Regions from separate parts of the Pseudomonas sp. B12(2026) genome, predicted to be linked through region 2. Evidence: predicted binding sites of a transcription regulator. Region 2 holds the regulator's gene; each other region holds the start of a gene.

Region 1 (5,345 bases), 2.9 Mb from region 2:
CTCGCCCCACCGAAGCCCGCACCCGCGCCGCCCATCTGCGGATCGACGCCGGCATGGCCGTACTGATCGTAAGCCGCGCGCTTGCTGGCGTCGGACAGGATCTCGTAGGCCTCGTTGGCCTCCTTGAATTTCTCCTCGGCCTCCTTGTCGCCGGGATTGCGGTCCGGGTGGAACTTCATGGCCAGCCGGCGATAGGCCTTCTTCAGGTCCGACTCGCTGGCGCCACGCTCGACACCCAGTACCTCGTAAAAATCACGCTTGGCCATAACCTTCCTGCACCTTGAAAACCTCTCCCCCAGACACGCCGACGCGGGAGCAAGCCCCCGCGCGACGTTTCATGCGCACCGACACGCTGGTCGGTGCGCCGGAGCGGAAGCAAGCACGCGGCTTACTTGTTCTCCTTGACCTCTTCGAACTCGGCGTCGACGACATCGTCGCCCGCCTTGTCGTCAGCGGCCTCGCCCTGAGCGGCAGCGCCCGGCTGCGGCTGTTCGGCGTACATCTTCTGAGCCAGCGGAGCGGACGCCTGGGACAGCGCGTTCATCTTCGCCTCGATCTCGGCCTTGTCGTCGCCCTTCACGGCGACTTCCAGCTCGCCCAGCGCCTTCTCGATGGCAGCCTTTTCCTCGGCGGTGGCCTTGTCGGCGGCCTCGGTGATCATCTTGCGAGTGGCGTGGACCAGCGCGTCGCCCTGGTTGCGGGCAGCGGCCAGTTCCTCGAACTTGCGGTCTTCCTCGGCGTTGGCCTCGGCGTCACGCACCATTTGCGCGATTTCTTCCTCGGACAGGCCCGAGGAGGCCTTGATCACGATGGACTGCTGCTTGCCGGTGGCCTTGTCCTTCGCGCCCACGTGCAGGATGCCGTTGGCGTCGATATCGAAGGTCACTTCGATCTGCGGCACGCCGCGCGGAGCCGGCGGGATGTCGGCCAGGTCGAACTTGCCCAGCGACTTGTTCTGCGCGGCCTGCTTGCGCTCGCCCTGCAGCACGTGGATGGTCACGGCGCCCTGGTTGTCGTCGGCGGTGGAGAACACCTGCGACTTCTTGGTCGGGATGGTGGTGTTCTTGTCGATCAGCGCGGTCATCACGCCACCGAGGGTCTCGATGCCCAGGGTCAGCGGGGTGACGTCGAGCAGCAGCACGTCCTTCACATCGCCGGCCAGCACGGCGCCCTGGATGGCGGCGCCCATGGCGACGGCTTCGTCCGGGTTGACGTCCTTGCGCGCTTCCTTGCCGAAGAACTCGGCAACGGTCTTCTGCACCAGCGGCATGCGGGTCTGGCCACCGACCAGGATCACTTCGTCGATCTTCGAGACGTCCAGGCCGGCGTCTTTCAGCGCAACGCGGCACGGCTCAATGGTGCGGGTGACCAGGTCTTCCACCAGGGATTCCAGCTTGGCGCGGGACACCTTGACGTTCAGGTGTTTCGGGCCGCTGGCGTCAGCGGTGACGTACGGCAGGTTGACGTCGGTCTGCTGGGTCGAGGACAGCTCGATCTTGGCCTTCTCGGCAGCTTCCTTCAGGCGCTGCATGGCCAGCGGGTCGCCCTTGAGGTCCATGCCCGACTCTTTCTTGAATTCCTCGACGAGGTAGTCGATCAGGCGCAGGTCGAAGTCTTCACCACCGAGGAAGGTGTCGCCGTTGGTGGCCAGCACTTCGAACTGGTGCTCGCCATCGACTTCGGCGATCTCGATCACGGAAACGTCGAAGGTACCGCCACCCAGGTCGTAGACGATGATGGTGTGGTCGCCCTTGGCCTTGTCCAGGCCGTAGGCCAGCGCGGCCGCGGTCGGCTCGTTGATGATGCGCTTGACGTCCAGGCCGGCGATGCGGCCGGCGTCCTTGGTGGCCTGGCGCTGACTGTCGTTGAAGTAGGCCGGAACGGTAATGACCGCTTCGGTGACCGGCTCGCCCAGGTAGTCCTCGGCGGTTTTCTTCATCTTCTTCAGGACTTCGGCGGAGACCTGCGGCGGAGCCATCTTCTGGCCCTTGGCCTCGACCCAGGCGTCGCCGTTGTCAGCCTTGACGATGTTGTACGGCACCATCTTGATGTCTTTCTGTACGACGTCTTCCTCGAAGCGGCGGCCGATCAGGCGCTTGACTGCGTACAGGGTGTTCTTCGGGTTGGTCACTGCCTGGCGCTTGGCCGGCTGGCCGACCAGGATCTCGCCATCGTTGGCGTAACCGATGATCGACGGGGTGGTACGAGCGCCTTCGGCGTTCTCGATGACCTTGACGTTACCGTTCTCCAGGATGGACACACAGGAGTTGGTGGTCCCCAGGTCGATACCAATGATTTTGCCCATATTCACTCTCCAGAAATTAGATTCCGCGCTGACCCTGTTGCGGGTCTTTGGCTCGGTTGATTACCCAGATGGGGACCGGGTGGTGGATTTCAAGCCTTCTCGTCGATCGAAGGCGGGGTTTGTTCGGGCGCCTTGCTGACCACGACCATCGCCGGGCGCAGCAGGCGGCCATTGAGCAGGTAGCCCTTCTGGAACACCTTGACCACGCTGCCGGGCTCCAGGTGCACACTCTCCTCCATCGCCATGGCCTGGTGATGCTCGGGATTGAACGGCTCGCCGTGCGGGTCGACCGGCTCCAGGCTGTAGCGCTTGAGCGTGTCGTGGAACATCTTCAGGGTCAGCTCGATGCCTTCGCGCATCGGCTTGATCGCCCCGTCGTCCGGGCTGGACATCTCCAGCGCGCGCTCCAGGGTATCGACGATCGGCAGCAGGTCGCCGGCGAACTTCTCCAGGGCGAACTTGTGCGCCTTCTCCACGTCCTGCTCGGCACGGCGGCGGACGTTCTGCAGTTCGGCAACGGCGCGCAGGCTCTGGTCCTTCGCCGCGGCGACCTGTTCTTCCAGCTCCAGCACGCGGGCGTTCAGGTCCTCGGCGGCGCCGGTTTCCGGCTGCTCGTTGAACTGGGAATCCTGAGTCTGTTGCTCGTCAGACATGCCACTCTCCAAAAAAGAAAATAAGCCTTTGAAAACAAAGCGAACCCAATGATCCGCGACTCTGCCGTCTATATGGGGGGCATTTTTTCGAGTTCAAGGGTGCCGGCCTCAAGGGAAGGCCCTGGGAGACGAGAGAGAATTGCCAGCGGCGGAAAATACTGTATAAATAACCAGACATTTCTGCGGAGCCACCGCCCATGCTGGTTCATCTGTCCGTGCACAACTACGCCATCGTCGAGCACCTCGATCTCGAGCTCGCCGCCGGCATGACCGTGATCACCGGCGAAACCGGCGCCGGCAAATCGATCATGCTCGACGCCCTTGGCCTGGCCCTGGGCGATCGCGCCGACAGCGGCGTGGTCCGCCCCGGCGCCGACAAGGCCGACATTCTCGCCAGCTTCGATGTCGCCGCCATCGCCGAGGCCCGCGACTGGCTGGCCGAGCGCGACCTGGAACAGGACGGCCCGTGCATCCTGCGCCGGGTGATCACCGCCGAAGGCCGCTCCCGCGCCTACATCAACGGCACGCCCTGCCCGCTCGGCGACCTCAAGCACCTGGGCGAGCTGCTCATCGACATCCACAGCCAGCACGAGCACCAGTCCCTGCTCAAGGCCGACACCCACCGCCGCCTGCTCGACGAATACGCCGGCAGCCAGGACCTCGCGCGCCAGGTACAGCTCGCCGCGCAACGCTGGAAGCAGACTCGCCAGGAGCTGGACCGCCTGTCGCGCAACGGAGACGAGCAGCGCGCCCGGCACCAGTTGCTCAGCTACCAGCTGGAAGAGCTGGAAAACCTCGGCCTGGGCGACAACGAACTGGAGACGCTGGAAGCCGAGCACAAGACCCTGAGCAACGCCGGCAGCCTGATCGCCGCCTGCCGCCAGGTGGTGGAACTGTGCAGCGAGAGCGACGCCGGCAACGTGCTCTCCGCCCTGACCTCGAGTCTCAACCGCCTCACCGCCTTCCCGAGCCAGCCGCCCGCGCTGGGCGAAGCGGTAAACCTGCTGTCCAGCGCGCAGATCCAGGTCGAAGAAGCCATTGGCGAGCTGAACCGCTTCGTCGACAACTTCGACGCCGACCCCATGCGCCTGCAGCAACTGGAAGAACGCATGGACGCCATCTACAGCCTGGCACGCAAGCACCGGGCACAGCCGCACGAACTGCAGGAACTGCAGCAACGCCTGCTGGATGAACTGGAAGCGCTGAACGCCGACGACGAAGCCGTCGAGCGCCTGGGCGACGAGCTGGCCGCCTATGCCCGGCATTATCGGGAGAAGGCGGACGAACTCGGCCGCATCCGCCGCAGCGCCGCGCCGCAACTGGCCAAGGCGGTGGAAGTCGAGATGCAGCGCCTGGGCATGCCCGGCGGGCGCTTCGCCATCGAGCTGCGCGATGCCGCTTCGGACGAGCCGCAGGTGAACGGCCTGGAGCAGCTGGAATTCCTGGTCAGCGCCAACCCCGGGCAACCGATGAAGGGGCTGGCGAAGGTCGCCTCCGGCGGCGAATTGTCACGCATCAGCCTGGCGATCCAGGTGATCACCGCGCAGACCTCGCGTATTCCCACCCTGGTCTTCGACGAAGTCGACGTCGGCATCGGCGGCCCCACCGCCGAAGTGGTCGGCCAGCTGCTGCGCCGCCTGGGCGAGCGCGGCCAGGTGCTAACCGTCACCCACCTGCCACAGGTCGCCGCCCAGGGCCACCAGCACCTGTTCGTGCACAAGGACCGCGACACCAGCGAAACCCGCACCGCCGTCGCCAACCTGAAGAAGGCCGAGCGCATCGAGGAAATCGCCCGCATGCTCGGCGGCGTCGACCTGACCAAGGAATCCCTCGCCCACGCGCGCAAGATGGTGGATTCGGCGACACAGGGATAAATCCCTGTAGGAGCGAGCTTGCTCGCGAACCGCATAACGCCGGAGCCGCCAGCAAAATCGTTTGCGAGCAAGCCCGCTCCCGCGAAAAGCCGCTAAACGAAAACGGCGACCCGAGGGTCGCCGTTCTGCATTGCGCGTACGCTTATTTCTTCTTGCGCACGTAGAGCACCAGGTTGTGATCGACGAGGTCGAAACCGCGCTCGTTGACGATCGCCCTCTGGCGCTTCTCGATTTCCGAGTCCATGAACTCGATGACTTCGCCGGTATCGACGCAGACCATGTGGTCGTGATGACCGCTGTCGGCCAGCTCGAAGACGGCATGGCCGCCGTCGAAGTTGTGGCGAACCACCAGACCGGCGGCCTCGAACTGGGTCAGTACGCGATAGACGGTGGCCAGACCTACGTCTTCCCCCGCCTCCATCAGCGCTTTGTAAACATCCTCCGCGCTCATGTGGCGTTGCTCGGCGGAATCGAGCATCTGGAGGATCTTGACGCGCGGCAGCGTGACCTTCA
Region 2 (5,345 bases):
TGCCGCCGATGATGGCGAAGACAGTCATGGCAATTCCTTAATCGATCAATTGTGCGGCGCGCAGTTCACCCACGGCCTGCTGCCAGCGCGGCAGCTGCTTGTATTCGATGCCCGGCCAGGCCCTGGCGCGCATGCGTTGCAGACGCTGCGGCGCGCTGACCTTGAGGCGCTGCAGGGCGCTCAGGGCCAGCTCGGCGGAGGCGCGGTCGTTGCACACCAGGCCCATGTCGCAGCCGGCATTCAGCGCGGCCTCGATGCGGTTGGCGGCGTCACCCACCACGTGGGCGCCGGCCATGGACAGGTCGTCGCTGAAGATCACCCCGTCGAAGCCCAGCTCGCCGCGCAGGATGTCCTGCAGCCAGCGGCGGGAGAAGCCGGCGGGGTTCGGGTCGACCCGCGGGTAGATCACGTGGGCCGGCATCAGCGCATCCAGCTCGCCGGACAGGCGCTGGAACGGGACCAGGTCGCAGGCGCGGATCTGCTCCAGGCTGCGCTCGTCCTCGGGGATCGCCACATGGGAATCCGCCTCCGCCCAGCCGTGGCCGGGGAAGTGCTTGCCGGTGGCGGCCATGCCGGCGCCGTGCATGCCGCGGATGAAAGCGCCGGCCAGCGCCACGGCGCGCTCCGGATTGCCTTCGAAGGCGCGGCTGCCGACCACGGCGCTGCGCTGGTGATCGAGGTCGAGCACCGGGGCGAAGCTGAGGTCCAGCCCCGCCGCCAGCACTTCGGTCGCCATCAGCCAGCCGCACTGCTCGGCCAGGCGCTCGGCATTGGCGTTGTCGGCGATGGCGCGCATCGCCGGCAGGCGCAGGAAGCCCTGGCGCAGGCGCTGCACCCGGCCGCCTTCCTGGTCCACCGCCAGCAGCAGGTCCGGGCGCAGCGCGCGGATGGCCGCGCAGAGCTCGCGCACCTGGCGCGGCGACTCGATGTTGCGGGCGAAGATGATCAGGCCGCCCACTTCCGGGTGGCGCAGGATCTGGCGGTCCTCGGCGGTCAGCCAGGTGCCGCCGATGTCGAGCATCAGGGAGCCTTGCATGTGCATTCCTTAGTTCAGTTGCGGGGCCTGCCAGTGGGGGCAGGCAGCCTCTTCGATACGGACCCGGCAATGGAGCGGAACCCGGGGGAAGAGTTCCAGCAGGTCGTCATTGCGCAGGCGGATACAGCCGTGGGACAGCGGCGTGCCCATGGGCTCGCAGTCCGGCGTGCCGTGCAGGTAGATGTAACGGCGGAAGGTATCGATCTCGCCCATGCGATTGCGTCCCGGCTCGCAGCCGCTGAGCCAGAGGATGCGCGTGAGGATCCAGTCGCGGCCGGGAAACTCGTCGTGCAGCGCCTGGCTCCAGACCTCGCCGGTCCAGCGCCGCCCCTTGAGCACCGCGCCCCTGGGCAAACCTTCGCCGATACGCGCGCGAACCTGGTGCAGGCCACGCGGCGTGCAGCCGGACCCGCTCAGTTCGCCGGCACCGTTGGTCGCGGTGGAAACAGGCAGACGCAAGCGCAGACGCTCGCCGGCAAAGCCGTAGAGCATCTGGTCGGACAGGGAAATATGGAGGAAATCGAGGTCAGCCATGGCCGGCTACTTTAGCCGATCAGGACCGCACCGCCCAGCACGCGGCCGGGCGTCGTTCAGACCTTGGCTGGCGCGGCGGACGCCTTGGCGCGCGGCTTGAGCTGGGCACCGGCCAGCGACGGGTCGCTGATGCCGCTGTCGGCACGCATCCCGGCGGCGAGGAACGGCACCATCAGGCGCATCACCTGCTCGATGGAGGTGTTCACGCCGAAGTCGGTCTCGGCCATGGCGCGCAACGCCTTGATGCCGGACATGCTGAACGCCGCCGCCCCGAGCATGAAGTGCACGCGCCAGAACAGCTCCAGCGGCGGCAGGCGCGGCGAGGCTTCGTTCACCAGCAGCATGTAACGGCGGAACACCTTGCCGTAGACTTCCTCGAGGTATTTGCGCAGGTGGCCCTGGCTCTGGCTGAAGGCGAGGCCCAGCAGGCGCATGAAGATCGACAGGTCGTTGCCGCTGCGCGGCTTCACCGCCATGGCCTGGACGACGAGCAATTCGAGCAGCTCTTCCAGAGTGGCGCGCGGTGCGTCGGGCTTGGCCTGGCGACGATCCAGCTCCTTTTCGAGGCTGGCGCAGAACGGGCCGAGGAAGCGCGAGAAGACCGCCTGGATCAGCGCCTTCTTCGAGCCGAAGTGATAGTTCACCGCCGCGAGGTTCACCCCCGCCTTGCTGGTGATAAGACGCAAGGAAGTCTCAGCGAAGCCCTTCTCCGCGAACAGCTGTTCCGCAGCATCCAGGATGCGTTCGACGGTTTCCGACTGGGCCATGGCTACTCCGCCTGACAAACACTTGTTTGAAACATACGTTTCAGCCTCTTGCATTGTCAAGCAAAGCGCGATCGATTGTTAACAAAATCATAGGCAATGCGACGAGCTGACTTCAATCCCAGCAGGACGCTCGCCAGCCGGCACAGGTTACATCTCCCCGACCGCCGCGCGAAATTAGGCATTGCCAGGGCGCTTTCACTGTATATAATTCCAGTCACTGTATAAAAAGCCAGAGTATGGACATGCTGAAGCTGACGCCGCGCCAAGCCGAGATTCTCGCCTTCATCAAACGCTGCCTGGAAGCCAACGGCTATCCGCCCACCCGCGCGGAAATCGCCCAGGAACTCGGCTTCAAGTCGCCCAACGCCGCCGAGGAGCACCTCAAGGCCCTCGCCCGCAAGGGCGCCATCGAGATGACCCCGGGCGCCTCCCGCGGCATCCGCATCCCCGGCTTCGAGCCCAAGGCCGCCGCCAACGAGGACGAACTGCCGATCATCGGCCGCGTCGCCGCCGGTGCGCCGATCCTCGCCGAGCAGAACGTCGACGACACCTGCCGCATCAACCCCACCTTCTTCAACCCGCCGGCCGACTACCTGCTGCGCGTGCGCGGACAGAGCATGAAGGACGTCGGCATCCTCGACGGCGACCTGCTCGCCGTGCACGTCACCCGCGAAGCGCGCAACGGCCAGATCGTGGTCGCCCGCCTCGGCGAGGAAGTCACGGTGAAGCGCTTCAAGCGCGAAGGCAGCAAGGTCTGGCTGATCGCCGAGAACCCCGAGTTCGCCCCCATCGAGGTCGACCTCAAGGAACAGGAACTGGTCATCGAAGGCTTGAGCGTCGGCGTGATCCGTCGCTGAACAGGAGACATCCATGCAGTACCCGCAGCCGCTGAACCTGCCGCAACTCCCGCTGTTCCAGGAAGCACTCTGGGCGAGCGGTACTGCTCCCCTGCTCCCGGAGCTGATGGAAGACGAACCGGCCGATGACGAGAGCGCCTTCAGCGAGATCGCCCTGCGCGGCCTCCCCGGCCAGTGCCTGACCCTGCTGGCGCCGATGCTCCGCGAACTGAGCGAGGAAAGCGACTCGCGCTGGCTGACCCTGATCGCCCCGCCCGCCAGCCTGACCCCGGACTGGCTGCGCAAGGCCGGCCTGAACCGCGAACGCATCCTGCTGCTGCCGGCGCGTGACCAGACCGCCGCCCAGGCATTGGCCTGCGAGGCGCTGCGCCTGGGCAACAGTCATACGGTGGTGAGCTGGCTGAATCTCAACGCCAGGGCGCGCGCGCAGCTGTCCCGCGCCGCCGTTGCCGGCCAGGCGCAGAGCCTGAACATTCGCCTGGGATGAGGAAGAGGCTTCGCCGCGAGCGCCGCGAAGCCGGAACGAGCCTTAGTGCAGGACGCGCGGACCTTCGTCCATGCCGGTGTCGCCGCCTTCGGCGAGGCGGCCGGCCATCTGCACGCCAACATTGAACATCGCCTTGGCGATCTCGATGTGCTGGCCTTGCAGGAAGCCCTTGGCATCTTCGGAGAACTCCAGGGTCACCAGCGCCTCCTCATCCTCCGCACGACGCAGCACGATACGCCCGTCAGGCAGTTCCACGATTTCCAGAAATGAGGTTGGCATAGCGAAGGTTCTCCACAGCAGAACGCGTAGTGTAACAGCCACACCCGCTACACCCTAGCGCAACGTTCCGCCGGCCGACCGATTGGTCGCGGCTATGCGTATCGGAGCCTGCGTCAGAGCTCGGTCAGCGATGCGCGGAAGCGCAGCACCAGCTCTTTCAGGGACTTGCGCCAGGCCTCGAGCTCTTCGTTGCCCAGCTCGACCGGCTTCTCTTCGTCGATATTCACCGCCTGGATCAGCGGCTGGGTCGGGTCGACCTTGGCCTTCTTCGGCTCGCTCGGCGGCTGGAACAACGCGGCGTATGCGGCCAGCAGGCGGCCCAGCCAGGCTTCCGGGGACTGTGCCAGCTCGACCATTTCCGCCAGCTCCGGGCTCGGCGCGGCAGCCAGCACCTCTGCGTTCAGCAGCATGTCGACGCGCGGCGCACCCGCCTGCGGCAGACGGTAGTAGCCGGCGATCTCGTGGGCCACCCCCAGCACTGCACCATAGAGATGGAACAGCGCCGCTTCGCGCTCGGCCTGGATGCGTGCCTGGGCATTCATCGCGCGTGCCGCCTCGGCGTTGCGCCAGGCTTCCAGGGCCAGTCCGGCGAAGAACAGTTTCTGGTTGGTACGGGTATAGAGTTCGTGCGCCATGGCCAGGCCCTCTCGCAATCGACGTCGGCAGTATAAGCGCGCCCCGCCTCAGCGGGGCGCGCCTTCCATCAGCGCTTGTCTTCGGCCTTCCACTTGCCGCCGTCGTAGAACGCGCGCCAGCCGGTGGGTTTGCCCTCGACCTCGGACTGCACGTACTGCTCCTTGGTCTTGCGGCTGAAACGGATCACCGCCGGGCGGCCATCCGGGTCCTTCTGCGGGGCGGCGAGCAGGAAGTGGTACTTCGGATCCAGCTCTTCCTTGTGCGGCACCAGCTCGCTGACCAGCGGCGCGCGGGTCTCGCGGTTCTTCGGGAACTGGCTGGCGGCCAGGAACAGGCCGGAAGCGCCGTCGCGCAGCACGTAGATGTCGTCCACCTTCTCGCACTTGAGCTCCGGCATGCGGATGGCGTCCATCTTCGGCGGCGCGGGCTCGCCGTTCTTCAGCAGCTTGCGGGTGTTCTTGCAGGTCGGGTTGGTGCAACCGAAGAACTTGCCGAAACGGCCGGTCTTGAGCTGCATCTCGCTGCCACACTTGTCGCATTCCAGGCTCGGGCCTTCGTAGCCCTTGATCCGGTACTGGCCTTCCTCGATCTCGTAGCCCAGGCAGTCCGGGTTGTTGCCGCAGATATGCAGCTTGTGCTTCTCGTCGACCAGGTAGGCGTCCATCGCGGTGCTGCAGATCGGGCAGCGGTGCTTGCCGCGCAGCACACGGGATTCGGACTCGCCCTCGTCATCCGCGGCGATTTCGTCG
Region 3 (5,345 bases), 1.1 Mb from region 2:
CTGGGCGCAGGTGAAGGTGTACGGCTGGCTGCTGTGCCAGACGCTGGAGATCGACGCCATCGATCTGGCCGTCGTCTACTTCAACGTCATCACCCAGAAGGAAACCGAGTTCCGCGAGCGCTTCGCCGCCAGTGATTTGCGCGCCTTCTTCGAACTGCAATGCCAGCGCTTCGTGCAGTGGGCCGAGCAGGAAAGCGCCCACCGCATCGAACGCGACCAGGGCCTGGAGGCGCTGCGCTTCCCCTACGCCGAGTTCCGCCAGGGCCAGCGCATGCTCGCCGAGTCGGTGTACCGCGCCGCCCGCGACGGCCAGACGCTGATGGCCCAGGCCACCACCGGCATCGGCAAGACCCTCGGCACGCTGTTCCCGCAGCTCAAGGCCTTCCCCGGCCAGCAGCTGGACCGCTTGTTCTTCCTCACCGCCAAGACGCCCGGCCGGCGCCTGGCCCTGGACGCCCTGGCGACCCTGCGCCAGCAGGACGCCGCCCAGCCGCTGCGGGTGCTGGAGCACGTCGCCCGCGACAAGGCCTGCGAGCACCCGGACAAGGCCTGCCACGGCGAATCCTGCCCGCTGGCCAAGGGTTTCTACGACCGCCTGCCCGCCGCCCGCGAGGCCGCGCTCAAGCTCCTCTGGCTGACCCAGGAGGCCGTGCGCAGCGTGGCGCTGGAGCACCAGGTCTGCCCCTACTACCTGAGCCAGGAACTGTGCCGCTGGTCCGACGTGGTGGTGTGCGACTACAACTATTACTTCGACATGACCGCCCTGCTCTACGGCCTCACCGTCCTCAACGACTGGAAGGTCACCCTGCTGGTGGACGAGGCGCACAACCTCATCGAGCGCGGCCGCGGCATGTACAGCGCAGAGCTGGACCAGGGCGAGTTCAACGCCCTGCGCAAGGTCGCCCCGGCCAAGCTGAAAAGCGCGCTGGAGCGCGTCGGCCGGCACTGGAACCAGCTGCACCAGGACCAGGACGTCGACTACCAGATCTACCCGACCATCCCCGACCTGTTCATCGCCGCGCTGCAGAAGGCCGTCAGCGCCATCACCGACCACCTCACCGACCAGCCCACCGGCAACGAGGCCGAGCTGCTGCGCTTCTACCTCGACGCCATGCTGTTCTGCCGGCTGGCCGAGGCCTACGGGCCGCACTCGCTGTTCGACATCACCCGCCACGATGTCAGCGCGCGGCGCGTGCTTTCGACCCTGTGCCTGCGCAACGTGGTGCCGGCGCCCTTCCTCGCCGAACGCTTCAAGGTGGCCCACAGCACCACGCTGTTCTCCGCCACGCTGACCCCGGCGCACTACTACGCCGACCTGCTCGGCCTGCCGGAAGACGCCGGCTGGCGCGAGGTGGAATCGCCGTTCCGCGCCGAACAGCTGGAAGTCCACGCGCTGAGCAACCTGTCCACCCGCTACCAGCACCGCGAAGCCAGCCTCACGCCGATCAGCACCCTGATGGCCCGGCAGTTCCGCGCCCGGCCCGGCAACTACCTGGCCTTCTTCAGCAGCTACGCCTACCTGCAGCAGGCGCTGGAGCGTTTCAGCGCCGAGCACCCGGACATTCCCCGCTGGGTGCAGTCGCGCAGCATGAACGAGCTGGAGCGCCAGGCCTTTCTCGACCGTTTCACCACGGAATCGCGCGGCATCGGCTTCGCCGTGCTCGGCGGCGCCTTCGGCGAGGGCATCGACCTGCCGGGCGACCGGCTGATCGGCGCCTTCATCGCCACGCTGGGACTGCCGCAGGTGAACGCGGTCAACGAGGAGATCAAGCAGCGCATGCAGGGGATGTTCGGCGACGGCTACGACTACACCTACCTGTTTCCCGGCTTGCAGAAGGTCGTCCAGGCGGCTGGACGGGTGATCCGCACGCCCACGGATTCGGGGGTGATCTACCTGCTCGACGACCGCTTCAACCAGCCCGCCGTGCGGCGGTTGCTGCCGGGGTGGTGGAAGCCGGAGCGGCTGAAATTCATCGCCGACCCGCCACGCGCGAAGGCACCGCAGGGGGACCTGCTGTTGTAGGAGCGGAGCTTCTCCGCGATGCTCCTGCTCTTCGTAGGGTAGATAACGCCACGCGCTATCCACCGTCTTGTGCGGCGTTTCTGCGCCGCTTCGGCGTGCGCTGGGAGATTTGGTTTCGCCCTCCCGGGCGAGTCCCTTTTGGCGCCCCAAAAGGAACCAAAAGGGCCCGTCCCGACATCCGGGTCTTCGCTTCGCTCAGACTCCCCTCGCTCCGGCATTGCTCCGAGGGTCGGCGTACAAGGGCCGTCCCTGGCCCTTTACGCCTCTCGCGGCATCCATGCCGCTCGCCCCTCTGCGCAATACCTCCACTCGGCCTCCTGACGGGACCCCGCGCGCGCCTGCAATTTCGGTGTGACAGACAGAGCCAGGGCTGAAGGATCTCTCTTCGTAGGATGGCGTGGAGCGAAGCGATACCCATCAAGGTGGATAACGCTGCGCGTTATCCACCCTGCAAGAGCATCGCGGACGGAGTCCGCTCTTACGAAAGCCGATCCCGCCGTAGGAGCGGACTTCGTCCGCGATCAGCCCCGGTTCGCGAGCAAGCTCGCTCCTACGAAATGCGCTCCGAGTTTTCCCTGTAGGAGCGAGCTTGCTCGCGAACCCGCCCGGCGCCGGCTTTGCCGGCGAATCGCGGAGAAGGTCCGTTCCCACGAGAGCCGCCTCCGCCACGCCTGAATCCCCTCCAGCCCCCATTGACGGCCCCATCCCACCAGATAAACTGTATATCCATACAGCATAATCCGAGTTTTCCATGCCCCGCTTACCCACTTTCCTCGCCCGGCCTTCACGCCGGGCGCATGACCGTCGCCGCTCGCCGGCCGGGAGGCCGTGATGGGCAACGTGGTCGCGCTCGATACCCTGTTCCACCAGCGCCAGGTCTGGAAAGGCCAGCCCCAGGGCCTGCCGCCCAGCCGGCAGCCCACCGGCCATGCCGTGCTGGACGCCGCCCTGCCCAGCGGCGGCTGGCCGGAAGCGGCGCTCAGCGAAATCCTCCTGGCCGCCGAAGGCACCGGCGAACTGCAACTGGTCTGGCCGACCCTGGCGCGGCTCAGCGCAGCGGGCGAGCGCATCGTGCTGGTGGCGCCGCCCCACGTGCCCTACCCGGCCGCCTGGCAGGCCGCCGGCGTTGTGCTCGAGCAACTGGCCATCGTCCGTGCAACGGGCCGCGATGCGCTCTGGGCCGCCGAGCAGTGCCTGCGCTCGGGCAGTTGCGGCGCGGTGCTGTGCTGGCCGCAGCAGGCCGACGATCGCGCCCTGCGCCGTCTGCAGGTGGCCGCCGAAACCGGCCAGACCCTGGCCATCGCCTACCGCTCGCAGCGCGAAGCGCTGAACCCGTCGCCCGCCGCCCTGCGCCTGGCGCTGGACGCAAGCCCTGCGCAACTGCGCGTGCTCAAGTGCCGGGGTGGCCTGGCGCCGGCGCGGCCCATCCCGCTGCCCTGGCACTGAGGCCGAGATGCTCTGGGCCTGCATCCTCCTGCCGCAGCTGGCGATGGACGGCGTGCTGCGCGGCCGTCCCGAGCCGGACGCCGCCCTGGCGCTGCTCGCCGGGCCGCCGCAGCGCCGCGTGCTGCAAGCGGTGAACCCGGCGGCGCGGGCGCTGGGGCTCAAGCCCGGCCAGTCGCTCACCGCCGCCCAGGCCCTGAGCCGCGACCTCGCCACCGCCGAGTACGACCTGCGCGAAGTGGAGCGCTGGCAGAACCTGCTGGCCGCCTGGGCCTACGGCTTCAGCTCGCAGGTCAGCCAGCACTACCCGCGCGCGCTGCTGCTGGAGGTGCAGTCCAGCCTGCAACTGTTCGGCCCCTGGCCGCGTTTCGAGGCGCGCCTGCGCGAAGAATTGAACGGGCTGGGCTTTCGCCACCGCATCACCGCCGCGCCCAACCCGGCCGCCGCGCGCATCCTCGCCAACGGCCACGACGGCCTGGCGATCCACGACCCCGACCAACTGCGCCAGTGCCTGGGCCGGATGCCGCTGGAACGCCTCGGCCTGGACCGCGACGCCGCCACCGCGCTGGGTCGCATGGGCCTGCGCAGCCTGCAGCAACTGCTCGCCCTGCCGCGCGAAAGCCTGGCCCGGCGCTTCCCGGCGCAGCTGCTGCGGCAGGTCGACACCCTGCTCGGCCTGCGCCCGCTGGCCCTGGAGTTCTACCGGCCGCCGGACCGTTTCGAATCGCGCATCGAGCTGAATTTCGACGTGGAATCGACCCAGGCGCTGCTGTTCCCGCTGCGCCGCCTGACCGCCGACCTCGCCGCCTTCCTCGCCGGGCGCGACAGCGGCGTGCAGCGCTTCACCCTGCACCTGGAGCACCACGAAGGCAGCGACACGCAGATGCCGGTCGGCCTGCTCAGCGCCGAGCGCGAGGCGGCGATGCTCTTCGAGCTGAGCCGCGGCCGCCTGGAGCAACTGCAACTGCGCGCCCCGGTGCACAGCGTGCGATTGGTGGCCGACGACCTGCCGCCCTTCGTGCCGCAGCACCGCGAGCTGTTCGACGACCGCCCGCAGCAATCGCAGCCCTGGGAACAGCTGCGCGAACGCCTGCGCGCACGGCTGGGCGACGACGCCGTGCACGGCCTCGGCGGCCGCGCCGAACACCGTCCGGAGCGCGCCTGGCAGGACAGCTCCACCCCGCGCCTCCCCATCGTCCAGGCCCCGCGCCCCGGCTGGCTGCTGACCGAGCCGCAGCCGCTGCGCGAGTTCGCCCCGACCCTGCTGGCCGGCCCCGAGCGCATCGAATCCGGCTGGTGGGACGGCGAAGACGTCCGCCGCGACTACTACCAGGTGCGCACCCGCAGCGGCCAGCGCGCCTGGGCCTTCCGCCCGGTGGGCGACGAGGGGCCGCTGCTGCTGCACGGCTGGTTCGCATGAACGCGCCGGATGACGGCATCGGTTATGCCGAGCTGCACTGCCTGTCCAATTTCAGCTTCCAGCGCGGCGCCTCCAGCGCCGCCGAGCTGTTCGAGCGGGCGAAGAAGCTCGGCTACCGCGCGCTGGCGATCACCGACGAATGCAGCCTGGCCGGCATCGTCCGCGCCTGGCAGGCGGCCAAGGAGCACGAAATCCCGCTGATCACCGGCAGCGAACTGAGCGTCGAGCAAGGCCCGAAGCTGGTGCTGCTGGCGGAGAACCTCACCGGCTACGAAAACCTCTGCCGCCTGCTCACCCATGCCCGCCGTCGCGCCGAGAAAGGCAGCTACCGCCTGGTGCGCGCGGACTTCGACGGCAACCTCGACCACCTGCTGGCGATCTGGCTGCCGCGAGACGACCAGGACGCCGACGGCCTCTGGCTGCGCGAGCGCTTCCCCGCACGCCTGTGGCTCGGCGTCG

What was found. Region 2 encodes LexA, which represses DNA repair genes until DNA is damaged. Its sites were predicted from a motif close to CTGTNTNNNNANACAG; they were not measured.
Region 1: the regulator LexA is predicted to act here: its motif matches at 3,117-3,132, upstream of recN (DNA repair protein RecN).
Region 3: the regulator LexA is predicted to act here: its motif matches at 2,742-2,757, upstream of imuA (translesion DNA synthesis-associated protein ImuA).

Annotation. Positions count from the first base shown of each region.
Region 1 covers NZ_CM173430.1:5,037,166-5,042,510, forward strand. Annotated here, with positions in the region: gene dnaJ (molecular chaperone DnaJ) at 1-266, opposite strand, end outside; gene dnaK (molecular chaperone DnaK) at 389-2,305, opposite strand; gene grpE (nucleotide exchange factor GrpE) at 2,395-2,958, opposite strand; gene recN (DNA repair protein RecN) at 3,156-4,832, shown strand; gene fur (ferric iron uptake transcriptional regulator) at 4,975-5,345, opposite strand, start outside.
Region 2 covers NZ_CM173430.1:1,970,532-1,975,876, reverse strand. Annotated here, with positions in the region: gene AC3B6A_RS09305 (S-methyl-5'-thioinosine phosphorylase) at 1-28, opposite strand, end outside; gene nagZ (beta-N-acetylhexosaminidase) at 38-1,036, opposite strand; gene AC3B6A_RS09295 (L,D-transpeptidase family protein) at 1,046-1,570, opposite strand; gene AC3B6A_RS09290 (TetR/AcrR family transcriptional regulator) at 1,627-2,337, opposite strand; gene lexA (transcriptional repressor LexA) at 2,580-3,194, shown strand; gene sulA (SOS-induced cell division inhibitor SulA) at 3,208-3,681, shown strand; gene AC3B6A_RS09275 (hypothetical protein) at 3,724-3,960, opposite strand; gene AC3B6A_RS09270 (DUF6586 family protein) at 4,074-4,595, opposite strand; gene topA (type I DNA topoisomerase) at 4,664-5,345, opposite strand, start outside.
Region 3 covers NZ_CM173430.1:3,075,716-3,081,060, forward strand. Annotated here, with positions in the region: gene AC3B6A_RS14325 (ATP-dependent DNA helicase) at 1-2,023, shown strand, start outside; gene imuA (translesion DNA synthesis-associated protein ImuA) at 2,855-3,469, shown strand; gene AC3B6A_RS14335 (Y-family DNA polymerase) at 3,477-4,886, shown strand; gene AC3B6A_RS14340 (error-prone DNA polymerase) at 4,883-5,345, shown strand, end outside.